Regions from separate parts of the Streptomyces sp. NPDC028305 genome, predicted to be linked through region 1. Evidence: riboswitches for the same ligand, from Rfam matches in the RefSeq annotation. Region 1 holds a riboswitch; the other holds the start of a gene.
What was found. A riboswitch is a leader RNA that binds a small molecule or an ion and turns the genes downstream of it on or off. The one in region 1 is predicted to bind glycine.
Positions count from the first base shown of each region.

Region 2: it holds a riboswitch for glycine, as region 1 does, so the genes downstream of both, gcvT (glycine cleavage system aminomethyltransferase GcvT) here and gcvP (aminomethyl-transferring glycine dehydrogenase) in region 1, are expected to answer to the same signal.

Region 1 is NZ_JBVHTN010000007.1:5,939-13,708, forward strand. It holds gene ACZ4WQ_RS29770 (FHA domain-containing protein) at 32-865, shown strand; gene ftsR (transcriptional regulator FtsR) at 883-1,635, shown strand; gene ACZ4WQ_RS29780 (bifunctional nuclease family protein) at 1,688-2,161, shown strand; gene ACZ4WQ_RS29785 (MerR family transcriptional regulator) at 2,397-3,023, shown strand; gene ACZ4WQ_RS29790 (DNA polymerase IV) at 3,090-4,556, shown strand; gene ACZ4WQ_RS29795 (PRC-barrel domain-containing protein) at 4,532-4,861, opposite strand; glycine riboswitch at 4,984-5,081, shown strand; glycine riboswitch at 5,082-5,209, shown strand; gene gcvP (aminomethyl-transferring glycine dehydrogenase) at 5,271-7,770, shown strand, end outside.
Region 2 is NZ_JBVHTN010000004.1:991,771-999,540, forward strand. It holds gene ACZ4WQ_RS20625 (L-serine ammonia-lyase) at 1-564, opposite strand, end outside; gene glyA (serine hydroxymethyltransferase) at 664-1,929, opposite strand; gene gcvH (glycine cleavage system protein GcvH) at 1,954-2,334, opposite strand; gene gcvT (glycine cleavage system aminomethyltransferase GcvT) at 2,427-3,578, opposite strand; glycine riboswitch at 3,763-3,873, opposite strand; gene ACZ4WQ_RS20645 (AAA family ATPase) at 4,067-4,846, shown strand; gene ACZ4WQ_RS20650 (hypothetical protein) at 4,878-6,077, opposite strand; gene ACZ4WQ_RS20655 (enhanced serine sensitivity protein SseB) at 6,326-7,138, shown strand; gene ACZ4WQ_RS20660 (enhanced serine sensitivity protein SseB C-terminal domain-containing protein) at 7,282-7,770, shown strand, end outside.

The DNA.
Region 1 (7,770 bases):
ACGTTGTGATGGTGTCCGGACCGTCTGGTGTGTGCATCGAGGGTTTGCCCTGCCCCACGGGCGGGTCTGTTTCAGTCAAGGGGAATCGCCCGTGAAGTTGTTCGGGAAGTTGTTCGGCAAGAGCGCACGCCAGGACGGCGGCAGCAGCACTGCCCGCCACCGTGCCCCGCGTGCCGCGGAGGAGAGCGGGGTGAGCGAGGAGCGTCCGCTGTTCCGGGACGGTGGAGGCATTCCGGGTGGTCAGGGCGCGTCTTCTGTTGACCCTTCCGCGTCCGGACGCATAGGTTTCGGGGAGCCATCGACCGCGAACACGGGCGGAGGGGTCGGCTTGCAGGTATGCACGAGGTGCGGCCATCAGAACGCCGTGGCCAGCCGGTTCTGCTCCAACTGCGGTGCGCCGCTGCGGGGCCAGGCGCCGTCCGAGCGTGCCTCGGAGACCACCTCCACCATCTCGATCTCCGGGCTGGAGGCGTACGACTCCGAGGTGACCGGGCAGACTCCGCTGCCCTCGCTCTCGCCGGAGGCCCAGGCCGCTGTCGAGGCGCTGCCCCCGGGGTCGGCGCTGCTGGTGGTCCGCCGCGGGCCCAACTCGGGCAGCCGCTTCCTGCTGGACAGCGATGTGACCACGGCCGGGCGTCATCCGCAGAGCGACATCTTCCTGGACGACGTGACGGTTTCGCGCCGCCATGTGGAGTTCCGGCGCGGCCAGGACGGCTCCTTCACGGTCGCCGACGTCGGCAGCCTGAACGGGACGTATGTCAACCGCGAGCCGATCGACTCGGCCATTCTCAACAATGGTGACGAGGTCCAGATCGGCAAGTACCGGATGGTCTTCTACCCGAGTCTGCGGGGCTTCGGCATCTGACCCGTCAGGGGAGGTCCATGCTTCAGACACCGTCGGGCGGTGCCGACACCGGCACCGCCCCCACGGGCAGCCGGTCGATGAGCATCGGCACCGTGCTGAATCTGCTGCGGGACGAATTCCCCGAGGTCACCGTCTCCAAGATCCGTTTCCTGGAGGCCGAGGGCCTGGTCGAGCCGCGGCGCACGCCCTCCGGCTATCGCAAATTCAGTCCGGAGGACGTGGCGCGGCTCGGCCATGTCCTGCGGATGCAGCGTGACCACTATTTGCCACTGAAGGTCATTCGGGAGCATCTCGACGCCCTGGAGCGCGGCGAGCGGCCACAGCTGCCCGTCGCGGCCTCCGGCTCCCGGCTGCCCGCCTCGGTCGAGGAGGGCCCGGAGAGGGGCGTGGAGCGCCCCACGGCCGCCCGCGTGGGCCGGGCCGAGCTGCTGGCCGCGGCCGGGATCGACGAGGGGAGACTGGCCGAGTGGGAGTCGTTCGGGCTGATCGGGCCGGGAGCGGACGGCGGATACGACATCGAGGCGGTGACGGTCGCCAGGCTCGTCGCGGACCTGGGTCGTTTCGGTCTGGAACCACGTCATTTGCGGATCATGAAAGCCGCCGCGGAGCGCGAGGCGGGGCTGGTCGAGCAGGTGGTGGCGCCCCTGCGACAACACCGAAATCCGCAGACCAGAGCGCATGCGGAGGCCAGCGCCCGGGAGCTGGCCGAGCTGTCCGTGCGGCTTCACGCGGCCTTTGTCCAGTCCGCTCTGCGGGCCGGTTCGCGGTGACCGGCGCGGTCCCGACTATCCAAACCGGCCGGGCACGTCCTAGGGTTGCTGTGTGAACGAGCTCGACGTCGTGGGTGTCCGGGTGGAGATGCCCTCCAACCAACCGATCGTGCTCCTGCGCGAGGTAGGAGGCGACCGCTACCTCCCCATTTGGATCGGACCGGGGGAGGCGACGGCGATTGCCTTCGCCCAGCAGGGCATGGCTCCGGCGCGCCCGCTGACCCACGACCTCTTCAAGGACGTGCTCGACGCGGTCGGCCAGCAGCTCACGGAGGTCCGGATCACGGATCTGCGCGAGGGAGTCTTCTACGCGGAGCTGGTGTTCGCCAGCGGCGTGGAGGTCAGCGCCCGGCCGTCCGACGCCATAGCGCTGGCGCTGCGCACCGGCACGCCGATCTACGGCAGTGACGGGGTGCTGGACGACGCGGGGATCGCCATCCCGGACGAGCAGGAGGACGAGGTGGAGAAGTTCCGCGAGTTCCTCGACCAGATCTCGCCCGAGGACTTCGGCACCAGCAGTCAGTGAGCCGTCGGAGGCGCTGAGGCCGAGTGCGGCCGCCGAGCCGGCAGTGGCCGGTAAGCGGCGGGCATTGAGCTGTCCGCCGATCTTCGCCAGCGCATTCGAGTAGCCTTTCCCGCAAGAGGGGCACGGGAAACCACCCGTAGGGTGATTATCACTCGGCGTGCCGAGTGTGGCGATCGTTGACGCACCCCGGGTGACTGCCTACCGTCGAGATGGCAGGTCGAGGACGGAGGTCGGCGTGAGAAGCAGCGGCGACGGCACGGCGGCAGGCGGTCCGTATGCGCTCCAGGGGAGCGCACCGGCCGAACCGGCACTGAAGGCTCGGGTGGCGGCACAGGCCGCACCGCCGCGCGAAGGCGCCGTGGCGAAGCCCGAGAAGGTGGGGTATCGCGGTCCGACCGCGTGCGCTGCCGCGGGCATCACCTACCGCCAGCTGGACTACTGGGCGCGCACCGGGCTCGTGGAGCCCAGCGTGCGGCCCGCCTACGGCTCGGGCAGCCAGCGGCTCTACAGCTTCCGGGACGTCGTCGTCCTCAAGATCGTCAAGCGGTTGCTGGACACCGGCGTGTCCCTCCAGAACATCAGGGCCGCCGTTCAGCACCTGCGCTCGCGCGGCCTGGACGACCTCGCCCAGATGACGCTGATGAGCGACGGCGCGACGGTATATGAGTGCACCTCGCCCGACGAGGTGGTCGACCTCCTCCAGGGCGGCCAGGGCGTCTTCGGGATCGCCGTGGGCGTGGTGTGGCGGGACGTGGAGAGCGCGCTCGCCCAGCTGCACGGCGAGCGGGTGGACACCGGCGAGACGCTGGTGGGCCACAACCCCACCGACGAACTGGCGCGGCGCCGCAACCGCGCGGGCTGAGACCGTCCGGCCCGGGCCGCGCGCCCGGGCCGCGAGTGTCAGTGGCATGCGGCAGCATCGGTAGGTGTGAGGGGTGCGCCGACCATTCTGCATCTGGACATGGATGCCTTTTACGCCGCGGCGGAGCAGGCGGCCAAGCCCAGCCTGCGCGGCAAGCCGGTGATCGTCGGCGGCCTCGGGCCGCGCGGCGTGGTGGCCACGGCCTCCTATGAGGCGCGGGTGTTCGGGGTCCACTCGGCCATGGCGATGGCCCAGGCCCGCCGCCTCTGTCCGAACGCGGCGTATCTCACCCCCCGCTTCTCCCTGTACCGCCAGGTGAGTGACACCGTCATGGGCCTGCTGGGCGCGCTGTCCCCGCTGGTCGAGCCGCTGAGCCTGGACGAGGCGTTCGTGGATCTGGAGGCGGGCGGTGTTCCGGCCACCTCCGCGGCGGCGCGGGCCGTGGGGGAGCGGCTGCGGGCGGACATAGCGGCGGCGACCGGGCTGACCGGCTCGGTGGGCCTGGCCGGGTCCAAGATGCTCGCCAAGATCGCCTCCGAGCAGGCCAAGCCCGATGGACTGACGCTCATCCAGCCGGGGACCGAGCGGGAGCTGCTGGGGCCGATGCCGGTGCGGACCCTCCCCGGGGTGGGTCCGGCCACCGGGGAGGCGCTGCGCCGGGCCGGGATCCACACGGTCGCCGAGACCCGGGAGGCGGGGGAGGAGGAGCTGGTGCGGCTGCTGGGCAAGGCCCATGGCGCGTCGCTGTACGGCATGGCCTGGGGGCGGGACGACCGGCCGGTGGTCGCCGAGCGGGACGCCAAGTCCGTATCGGTGGAGGACACCTTCGACGTCGACCTCACCGACCGCACGCGGGTGCAGGTGGAGGTGGCGCGGCTCGCCGACCGGTGTGTGCGGCGGCTGCGCGGGGCCGGCCGCTCGGGGCGCACGGTCGTGCTCAAGGTGCGGCGTTACGACTTCTCCACGCTGACCCGGTCCGAGACGCTGCGCGGGCCGACGGATGACCCCACGGTGGTGCGGGAGGCTGCGGCGCGGCTGCTGGAGGGCGTGGACACCACGGCGGGGGTGCGGCTGCTGGGAGTGGGCGTGAGCGGTCTGGCGGACTACACCCAGGAGGATCTGTTCGCCCAGGCCGCGCAGGCCGCCCACGAGGCACAGGAGGACGCGGAGGGGGCGCGGGAGGCCGGAGGGACACCCGAGCCCGCCCCGGCGGTCCTGGAGGGGAGCGACGAGCCCGACGACACCGCCAGGCCGCGCCGCTGGCTGCCCGGCCTCGATGTGCGACACGCCGAGTACGGGGCGGGGTGGGTGCAGGGCAGCGGGGTCGGCCGGGTGACCGTGCGGTTCGAGGAGCCCTGGTCGCGGCCGGGCCGGGTGCGGACGTTCGCGGTCGACGACCCGGCGTTGGAGCCGGGCGAGCCGCTGCCGCTGATCCGGCCCGCCGTGAGCGACGCCCCCGAGGCCGACCCGGCCGAAAGCCAGGTCCAGGGCCAGGGCCCGGGCCGGGGTCAGCCGCTCACGTCGAGACCGTAGTGGTGGTAGAGCTGCAACTCCTGCTCGGGCGACAGATGGCGGCCGACTCCGAAGTCCGGCGCGTCCTTGATCAGCGCCCGCTCGTACGGCACCCGCAGCGTGTCGTCGACGATCTCGCTCGGTTCGAGTGGCACGAACACGTCCCGGCTGAACAGCCCGGTGCGTACCGCGGCCCACTCCGGCTCGCCGGTCGCGTCGTCGAGGTAGACCTCGTCCACGGTGCCGATCTTCGCGCCGTCGCGGTCCAAGGCCTTCCGGCCGATGAGGGTCCGCGGATCGATGTCGGTCTGCACACTCTCTCCCATAGGTGACTGTTTCATCGTCAATGCCGTGATATCTAAGAAAAGCCACAATTCCGTGCCCGTCCACTCGAGCGCTCGCCCAAAACCCCTGGCGGCAGGCTCGCTGGTAGGCTGACGGTGGCTGCAGACCCCGTGCGGGAGAGCTCTTCGACGATGTCGTCGGAGGCGCCGAAGGAGCAAATCCTCCCCGGAAACTCTCAGGCACACGTACCGTGCGGGTGAGGTCACTCTGGAAAGCAGGGTGGGCCACGGGCGAGTACAGCACCGGAACCCCTCCTCACCGACGGTGAAAGCCGGATCGCCGCCCGCGAACCGGTGAAGCTCTCAGGTTGAGATGACAGAGGGGGAGGCCGTTCGGGCACCCCGCGCCGTGGTGCCCCTCGTCGGTCGTACAGACCAGGAGGCCTCGCAGATGACTGCCAACCGCACCTCGCTGACCGAGCTGGAACGCGGTACTCCGTTTGAGCAGCGCCATATCGGACCCGACGCCGAGGCCCAGGCCAAGATGCTCGCGCAGGTCGGCTTCGGCTCGCTCGACGAGCTCACCCAGGCCGCCGTGCCGGACGTCATCAAGAGCGCCGAGGGGCTGGGGCTGCCCCCGGCCCGCACCGAGGCCGAGGTGCTGGCCGAGCTGCGCGGTCTGGCCGAGCGCAACCAGCTGCTCGCCCCGATGATCGGCCTCGGCTACTACGGCACGTTCACCCCGCCGGTGATCCTGCGCAATGTGCTGGAGAGCCCCGCCTGGTACACCGCGTACACGCCCTACCAGCCGGAGATCTCCCAGGGCCGGCTGGAGGCGCTGCTCAACTTCCAGACCGTCGTCGCGGACCTCACCGGGCTGCCCACGGCCGGCGCCTCGCTGCTGGACGAGGCCACCGCCGCCGCCGAGGCCATGGCGCTGTCGCGGCGGGTGGGCAAGGTCAAGCAGGGCGTGTTCCTGATCGACGCCGACACTCTGCCGCAGACCGTCGCGGTCATCCGGACCCGCGCCGAGCCCACCGGCGTCGAGGTGGTCGTCGCCGACCTCTCGGCGGGCATACCGGCCGAGGTGGCCGAGCGCGGGGTGTTCGGCGTGCTGCTCCAGTACCCGGGCGCCTCCGGCGCCGTGCGCGACCCGCGCCCGGTCATCGAGCGGGCCCATGAGCTCGGCGCCGTGGTCACCGTCGCCGCCGATCTGCTCGCCCTCACCCTCCTCACCTCGCCCGGCGAGCTGGGCGCCGACATCGCGGTCGGCAACAGCCAGCGGTTCGGGGTGCCGATGGGCTTCGGCGGCCCGCACGCCGGGTTCATGGCCGTCCGCGAGGTCTACGCCCGCAGCCTGCCCGGCCGCCTGGTCGGCGTCTCCGTCGACGCCGACGGCGACAAGGCGTACCGCCTGGCCCTTCAGACCCGCGAGCAGCACATCCGCCGCGAGAAGGCCACCAGCAACATCTGCACCGCCCAGGTCCTGCTCGCCGTGATGGCCGGCATGTACGCCGTCTACCACGGCCCGGAAGGGCTTTCGACCATCGCCCGGCGCACCCACCGCTACGCGGCCGTGCTCGCCGAGGGGCTGCGGGCCGGGGGCGTCGAGACCGTGCACGGCGCGTTCTTCGACACCCTGACCGCGTATGTCCCGGGCCGGGCCGCCGAGGTCGTCACCGCGGCCCGCGAGGCCGGGGTCAACCTGCGCCTGACCGACGCCGACCATGTGGGCATCGCCTGCGACGAGACCACCGGGCGCGCCCAGCTCGCCGCCGTCTGGTCGGCCTTCGGCGTGGACGGCGGCCTGCCCGCCATCGACGAGCTCGACGCCGCCGCGGCCGACGCGCTCCCCGCCGAACTGCTGCGCACCGACACGTATCTGACCCACCCGGTCTTCCACAAGTACCGCTCCGAGACCGCGATGCTGCGCTATCTGCGGCGCCTGGCCGACCGCGACTACGCGCTGGACCGGGGCATGATCCCGCTCGGCTCCTGCACCATGAAGCTCAACGCCACCACGGAGATGGAGCCGGTCACCTGGCCGGAGTTCGGCGCGCTGCATCCGTTCGCGCCGGTCGAGCAGGCCCAGGGCTATCTGACGCTGATCCGCGAGCTGGAGGAGCGGCTGGCCGAGGTCACCGGCTACGACCAGGTCTCCCTCCAGCCGAACGCCGGGTCGCAGGGCGAGCTGGCCGGGCTGCTGGCCGTGCGCGCCTACCACCGCGCCAACGGCGAGGAGCGGCGCACCGTCTGCCTCATCCCGTCCTCCGCGCACGGCACCAACGCCGCCAGCGCGGTGATGGCGGGCATGAAGGTCGTCGTGGTCAGGACCGGCGAGGACGGCGAGGTGGACGCCGACGACCTGCGCGCCAAGATCGAGCAGTACGGCGACGAACTGGCCGTCCTGATGGTCACCTACCCCTCCACCCACGGCGTGTTCGAGGAGCACATCAGCGAGATCTGCGCGGCCGTGCACGACGCGGGCGGCCAGGTCTATGTGGACGGCGCGAACCTCAACGCGCTGGTGGGGCTGGCCCGGCCGGGCAGGTTCGGCGGTGATGTCTCCCATCTGAACCTGCACAAGACCTTCTGCATCCCGCACGGCGGCGGCGGTCCCGGCGTGGGCCCTGTCGCGGTGCGCGAACACCTCGCGCCGTACCTCCCCAACCACCCGCTCCAGCCGGCGGCGGGCCCGGCGACCGGCGTGGGGCCGGTCGCGGCCGCGCCCTGGGGCTCGGCGGGCATCCTGCCCATCTCCTGGGCGTACGTCCGGCTGATGGGCGCCGAGGGGCTGCGCCGGGCCACCCAGGTGGCGGTGCTCGGCGCCAACTACGTCGCCAAGCGCCTGGAGCCGCACTACCCGGTGCTCTACACCGGCCCCGGGGGTCTCGTCGCCCACGAGTGCATCATCGATCTGCGGCCGCTGACCAAGGCGACCGGCGTGAGCG
Region 2 (7,770 bases), on a different contig from region 1:
GCGCAGCAGCTCGTCGCCGGTGCGGAAGGGGTACTTCAGCGCGGTGTCGTCGAGCTTGATGCGGTCCGCGCCGACCGCGTCCTCGTCCACGACGAAGCCGCCGCCGACGGAGTAGTAGGTCTTCTCCAGGAGGGGTCGGCCGTCGGCGTCGTACGCGAACAGGGTCATGCCGTTGGCGTGGTACGGCAGCGAGCGGCGGCGGTGCAGCACCAGCTCGGCGGACTCGTCGAAGTCGATCTCGTGCTCGGTGCCGATCTCCGCGTCGAGCAGCCGCAGCCGCTTGGTGGTGCGGATGCGGTCCACCTCGTCGTCGGCGGTCTCGACGTCCACGGTGCGCGGGGAGTGGCCCTCCAGGCCGAGGAGGACGGCCTTGGGCGTGCCGTGGCCGTGGCCGGTGGCGCCGAGGGAGCCGAAGAGTTCGGCGCGTACGGCGACGGTGTGGGCCAGCAGGCCGTCGTTCTTCAGCCGGCGGACGAACATCCTCGCGGCGCGCATGGGGCCGACCGTGTGGGAACTGGACGGGCCGATGCCGATCGAGAAGAGGTCGAAGACGGAGATGGCCACCGGTGAACTCCTTGCGTCTGCACGGCGGGTGCGTGCGTGGTGGTGCGGGGTGTGTGGGGGCGCGGGGGTGGTGCGCCCCCACACACCTTGCGGGCCCGATTACTTCTTCAGGTCCGGGTACAGAGGGTGCTTGTCGGCGAGCGCGGTGACGCGCGCCTTCAGCCCCTCCGCGTCGTAGGACGGCTGGAGCGCCGCGGCGATGATGTCGGCGACCTCGCGGAAGTCGTCGGCGGTGAAGCCGCGGGTGGCCAGCGCCGGGGTGCCGATGCGCAGGCCGGAGGTGACCATCGGGGGGCGCGGGTCGTTCGGGATGGCGTTCCGGTTGACCGTGATGCCGATCTCGTGCAGCCGGTCCTCGGCCTGCCGGCCGTCCAGCTCCGAGTCGCGCAGGTCGACCAGGACGAGGTGGACCTCGGTGCCGCCGGACAGCACGGAGACCCCGGCCTTGGCCACGTCGGGCTGGGTGAGCCGCTCGGCCAGGAGCCGCGCGCCTTCGAGGGTGCGCTGCTGGCGCTCCTTGAACTCCTCGCCCGCCGCGATCTTGAAGGCCACGGCCTTCGCCGCGACCACATGCTCGAGCGGGCCGCCCTGCTGACCGGGGAAGACCGCGGAGTTGATCTTCTTGGCCAGCTCGGCGGTGGACAGGATCACCCCGCCGCGCGGGCCGCCGAGGGTCTTGTGGGTGGTGGTGGTCACCACATGGGCGTGCGGCACCGGGGAGGGGTGCAGTCCGGCCGCCACCAGGCCCGCGAAGTGGGCCATGTCCACCATCAGGTACGCGCCGACCTCGTCCGCGATCCGGCGGAAGGCGGCGAAGTCCAGCTGGCGCGGGTACGCGGACCAGCCCGCGATCACCAGCTTGGGGCGGTGCTCCTTGGCCAGCCGCTCGACCTCGTCCATGTCGACCAGGCCGGTCTCGGCGTCCACGTGGTAGGGCACCACGTTGTAGAGCTTGCCGGAGAAGTTGATCTTCATCCCGTGGGTGAGGTGACCACCGTGCGCCAGGTTCAGGCCCAGGATGGTGTCACCGGGGGAGAGCAGTGCGAACATCGCGGCCGCGTTGGCCTGCGCGCCGGAGTGCGGCTGCACGTTGGCGTGCTCGGCGCCGAACAGCGCCTTGACGCGGTCGATGGCGATCTGCTCGACCACGTCGACGTGCTCACAGCCGCCGTAGTAGCGGCGGCCCGGGTAGCCCTCGGCGTACTTGTTGGTCAGGACCGAGCCCTGGGCCTCCATGACCGCGACCGGAGCGAAGTTCTCCGAGGCGATCATCTCCAGGGTGGACTGCTGGCGGTGGAGTTCGGCGTCGACCGCGGCGGCTACGTCCGGGTCGAGCTCGTGCAGGGAGCTGTTGAGAAGCGACATCAGGGTCCCGATCGAAGGAGGGGGTCAGTTTTCGGTGAAGGAGGAGTAAGCGTCGGCGGAGAGCAGCTCGTCCGGCTCGTCCGTCACCTTCACCTTGAACAGCCAGCCGCCCTCGAAGGGGGCGGAATTCACCAGCGCCGGGTCGTTCACCACGTCCTCGTTGACCTCGGTGACCTCGCCGGAGACCGGCGCGTAGAGATCGCTGACGGATTTCGTGGACTCCAGCTCGCCGCAGGTCTCGCCCGCGGTGACCGTCGTGCCGACCTCAGGGAGCTGGACGAAGACGACGTCGCCGAGCGAGTTGGCCGCGAACTCGGTGATGCCGACCGTCGACACACCGTCCGCGTCGGCGGCCGACAGCCACTCGTGCTCCTTGCTGTAACGCAGCTGCTGGGGGTTGTTCATAGTCCGATTCTCCTGGATACGGGGGAGTGCTTGGGAAACGGGTCTTGCCTGGTGGGACAGGCGGTAGGAGCGGCGGCGGCCGCGACGGGCGCTCAGCGCCGCTTGTAGAAGGGGAGGGCCACGACCTCGTACGGCTCATGGGTGCCCCGGATGTCCACCGACACCCCCGCCGTGCCCGGCGCGGCGTGCCCGGCGTCCACATACGCCATCGCGATCGGCTTCCCGAGGGTGGGCGAGGGCGCGCCCGAGGTGACCTCGCCGATCACCGTGCCGTCCGCGCCGACGACCGCGTACCCCGCGCGCGGGACCCGGCGGCCCGCCGCGACCAGGCCGACCAGCGCCCGCGGCGGGGCGGTCTCGGCCTGCCGCGCCGCCGTCTCCAGGGCCGCGCGCCCGGTGAAGTCACCGGGCTTGCCGAACTTCACCACCCGGCCGAGCCCCGCGTCGAACGGCGTGGTCCCGCGGGTCAGCTCATGCCCGTACAGCGGCATCCCGGCCTCCAGGCGCAGCGTGTCCCGGCAGGAAAGACCGCACGGGATCAGCCCGGCCGGGGCGCCCGCCTCGGTCAGCGCCTGCCACAGCCGCTCGGCGTCCTTCGGCGAGACGAACAGCTCGAAGCCGTCCTCGCCGGTGTAGCCGGTGCGGGCGATCAGCGCCGGGACGCCCGCGACCGTGCCCGGCAGGCCCGCGTAGTACTTGAGGCCGTCCAGGTCGGCGTCGGTCAGGCCGCTCAGGATCGTGGCCGAGGCCGGCCCCTGGACGGCGATCAGCGCATAGGCGTCACGGTCGTCCCGCACGGCCGCGTCCAGGCCCGCGGCGCGCTCGGTCAGCGCGTCCAGCACCACCTGGGCGTTCGAGGCGTTGGCGACCACCAGGAACTCCTGGTCACCGAGGCGGTAGACGATCAGGTCGTCCAGGATGCCGCCCTCGGCGTCGCAGATCATGGTGTAGCGGGCCCGGCCGATGGCGAGCGCCGACAGATGGCCCACCAGCGCCCGGTCCAGGGCGGCGGCGGCCTGTGGCCCGGTGAGTGTGATCTCGCCCATATGGGAGAGGTCGAAGAGTCCGGCGCGGGTGCGCACCGCGGTGTGCTCGTCGCGCTCGCTTCCGTAGCGCAGCGGCATCTCCCAGCCGGCGAAGTCGGTCATGGTGGCGCCGAGCGCGCGGTGCGTCGCGTCCAGCGCGGTACGGCGGGGGCCGGACGAGGCGGACGGGGGAGACGAGGGGGACGGGGCGTCGGTCATGGGGCTGGCTCCAGGGCGGGACGGCGACGAGGACGACGAGGACGAGTCCTCCCCATCTGTCATCGGAACCTGAGAGGTTCGCCGTGACCCCTTCTCCCGGCCGGCGTCGGAGACGTCGTCGCGGAGAGCGGTCCGGCTTGCACCGTGGGTGGAGCCACGCCAGCGGCTCGCTTTTCAGATCTGCCTCGCCCGCGCGGTATCGGGGCCTGAGAGATTCAAGGGAGGACTTGCTCCTTCGGCGCCCCGGACGGCCGGCACTGCTGCCGGTGGCCGAGGACTCTCCCGCGCGGATTCAAGCGGCCGGTATGGAGTTGCGCGCAACATCATCGCACGTACGCCCGAGAAGGGAAGACCCGCTCGCCCCGCGCCGCCGCTCACCCCGATTCACAAGGCATGAAAGTCCGGCCCACAGGAAGACCACCTTGAAGGACATTACCTTTTCTTGACACTCTTCGGTGACGAGCCGCAGTGACCGACCTAGGAGGACGATCACGGTGCAGGGGCAGGGTACGTACGGGACGACATGTGGGCCCCTGCCGGTGACGCAGGGCGCGGCGCCAACCGGGGGCGTGATCAGACCGGGGCGCCGGGCGGCGGTGCACGACCTGCGCGGCGGCGGCAGCGACGGCGACGGCGGCGGCGGTGACGGCGACGGCGGCGGCGCGGCCGGGCCCGGGCCCGGACCCGGCCGCGGGTCCAGACCCGGACTCGGCGCGCGCGAGCTGCGCTACCGCACCGGGGACATGGTGGTCGCCTCCGGCCTGCCCGGCAGCGGCAAGAGCACCATGATCGGCCAGGCCGTGCCCGGCCTCGACCAGTCCGGCGGCCCGGTGCTGCGGGTGGACTCACAGGACGCCCGCGAGCGCTGGGAGCGGCGGCTGCCCCGCTGGCTGCCGTACGCCCTCTACCGCCCGCTGGTGCGCTGCGCCCACTACGCCGGGCTGCGCCGGGCGCTGCGCTCGGGCGCCAGCGTCGTGGTGCACGACTGCGGCACCCTCTCCTGGGTGCGCCGCTGGCTGGCCCGCGACGCCCGGCGCACCGGCCGCCGGCTGCACATGGTGCTGCTGGACGTGGATGCCGCGGTGGCCCTGGAGGGGCAGGCCGCGCGCGGCCGTGCGGTCTCTCGCTACGCCTTCGGACGGCACCGCCGCGCGGTGGGCCGGCTGGTCGTCGCCGCCGAGGGCGGGCGGCCGCCCGAAGGCTGCGCGTCGGTGGCGGTGCTGGACCGCACGGCCGCGAGCGCACTGCGCCGGATCGGCTTCGAGTGACGCGCGGCGGGGCAGGGGGAGACGGCCTTCATCAACCCTGGTCGGAGGCTGCGTCCACCGGGCGCGGCAGCGGCATGGGGGCGACGGCGTCGTCGGTCGCCTCGGCGGCGGACAGCGGGGTGGCGGCGGTGGTGAAGGGCTTCGGCGCGGCGGGCTTCGCCGCGGGCTTCTGACCGGGCCTCATGGCGCCGGGCTGGTTGGCGTTCTGGTTCGGGGCGCTGGGCTTCGCGCTCGGCTTCTGGGCACCGGGCTTCTGGGCACCCTGCTGGTCCTGGGCGCCCGGCTTCTCGGTGCCCGGCTTCTCGGCGGCTCCCGGCTTCTCGGTACCGGGCTTCTCCGCGGCGCCGGGCTTCTCGGTACCGGGCTTCTCCGGGTTCGGCTTCGGGGCGGGCGTCCGGGCGGCGAGGGCGGACGCCTCCACGGCGACGGTCGACGCCTCGTCCGGGAGCGGCAGCATCGGGGGCGTCATCGGGAGGTCCATCCCGGGGAGCGGGCCGATGAGGGCGTTGAGCAGCTCCAGGATGGCGTCGCCGATACGGGGGAGCGCCGCGGCGGCCGCGTCCGCGTCGCCCGCGGCGACGGCGTCCAGCAGGTCGTCGATCGCCCGCTGGAGCTCGTCCAGCGGGTCCGTCGAGACGTCCGTCGGCATGGTCTGGGCGTACGGCGGGGTCGCGGTCTCTCCCTGCCCGGCGGCCTGGGGCGGCTTCATGCCCTGGTTGTTCTGGTTGCCCTGGTCGGCGGCCTGCGGCGGCACGGTGACCTGGCCCTGGCCCTGGCCCGCGTTCTGCCCCTGGCCCTGCTGCTGCCCCTGGCCCTGGTCCTGTCCCTGCTCCTGCCCGGGCGGCGTGTCGTCGCGGCGCTCCCGGCCCTGCGTGGTGGCGTTCGGGCCCTGGGCCGCCTCGGCGGACTTGCGGGCGGTCTTCACCGCGCTGTCGATCGCCGTCGCGTGCTTGACCAGCTCGGCCTCGGAGAGCATCCCGCCGGGGGCCTCCTCCACCGCCATGGCCAGGTCGGCGACCCGATCGAGGAGGACGCGCAGATCGCGCATCGCCTGGGTCTGGGCCGCGGTCAGCGGCTCCTTGGCGAGCGCCGTGGGGGCGGGGGCCTTGGCGCCGGCCGTGCCCCCGTTTCCGCCGACCGTGGCGGCGGACAGACCGGCGGTGCCGAACAGCAGGGAGCCGGCCATGACAGAGGTGACGAGGACTTCGGCCTTGCGAGACGCGCGGATCATGAGACCTTCCTTCGCTGTGGTGACGTATGGGCGTACTCGGCACCACGGTGCGAGGGGCGCAAACCGAGCGCAACTTGACGATTACGTTCAGAAATGGTCAAAAGACTGTCAAAAGCTGTCCGGGATCGGGCGTTGCCTCCCCTTCGGCCTGGGGATTTGCTGTGGAGATCACCGGCCGCCGATGCCGCAAGTCCATACAGCCGTTAGGGTTCCTGTGCAGGTCGGACGAGATGGCGGTTGAGGCGGAAATGAGCATCCCGGAGCAGCACGGTCCAGCACCGGCTCACGGAGGGTTCCCTGACGGTGCGTTCCCTGCGTTTTCCGAGGCTCCCGGGTTCCCGGGCAACGAGCTCGAGGAAGTGCTCGCGGCCTCGGTCGACGTCCCCGGCGCCGGCGCCCGGATCGTCGAGACCCTGGCCCGCAGCCACGTCTGGGTCCCGCTGCCCAACGGCGGCGGCCCGGACAACAGTGACCTGGACCTGCCCACCATGGAGATCGAAGGCGCCGCGTATGTGCCGGTGTTCAGCTCCGAGCAGCAGTTCCTTCAGGTCGTCGGCGCCCATATGACGTTCACCGTCGCCCCGGCCGTCGAGTTCGCCCGCGGCCTGCCGCCCCAGCTCGGCATCGCCGTGAACCCCGGCGGCGCCGTCGGCGTTCCGCTTCCGCCGCCCGCCGTGGCCGAGCTGTGCCGCACCGGGCGCTCCGAGCTGGACGGCCCGGTCACCGGCGGCCGGGTGCGCCTGTTCGAGCCGGACTGGCAGGAGGAGCCGGTCGACTTCCTGGCGGCCGCCGGGCTCGAGTTCGGCAAGGTGGCCGGGTTGCGGTCCGCCCGGCGCGCCCTGGCCAGCGTCGAGGGGGAGCCGCCCGCGCTGTTCGTCGGCGTCGAGCTGGACCTCCCCGGCCCGGAGGGCCAGGCCGGCGCGGTGGACGCGCTCGGACGGGCGCTCGGCACGGTGCCGCTGCCGTGGACGGTTCAGCTGGTTCTGCTGGACATCGCGCAGGATCCGGTGGCCGATTGGATGCGCGAGCGGGTGCGACCGTTCTACGACCGTGACCGCTGAGTCGCCCAGGAGACCACTGTAGGGGCCCGTAAGCTGGTTGGATGACCGGTGGCGGGGCGCGTCCGTGCGCCCTTGGTAGCGGTGTGGACAGGCCGAGAGAGGGGCGGACCCAGGTGAGCGCGGGAGGCGGCCACGTCGAGCGGATGCTTCAGCAGGTCGCTCCGGGACGGTATGACGCCTATGAGTCGCTGCTGTACGCCCTCGCCGAAGGCCAGGTGTGGATGCTGCTGTGGCAGGGCGCGCCCGGCTCGCCCGACGCGCAGTACGGCAACATGGACGTGGGCGGGCTCGGCTACGCCCCCTGTGTGACCTCCGCTCAGGAGCTCGCCGCCAGCGGCTGGAGCCGCGCCCACGAGGTGGTGAGCGGGCGCCAGATCGCGGCATCCCTCTTCCCCGACCGGTACGGCCTGTGGCTCAATCCGCACGCCCCCGGCGGCGGCGTCGGCATCCCCTGGCTCGATCTGCGCAGAATCGCCTGCGGCCTGGACCGGCTGCCCGCGGGGCCGCTGCGGCTCAGCGAGCCCTCCCTCGAACTCCCGCAGTTCTACGCCCTGTTGGGACAGAACGCGCATCGCACGCCCGCGGTGCGGTCGCTGCGCCGCGCCTGGGTGCAGCCCGCGCTCGGCGCGCCG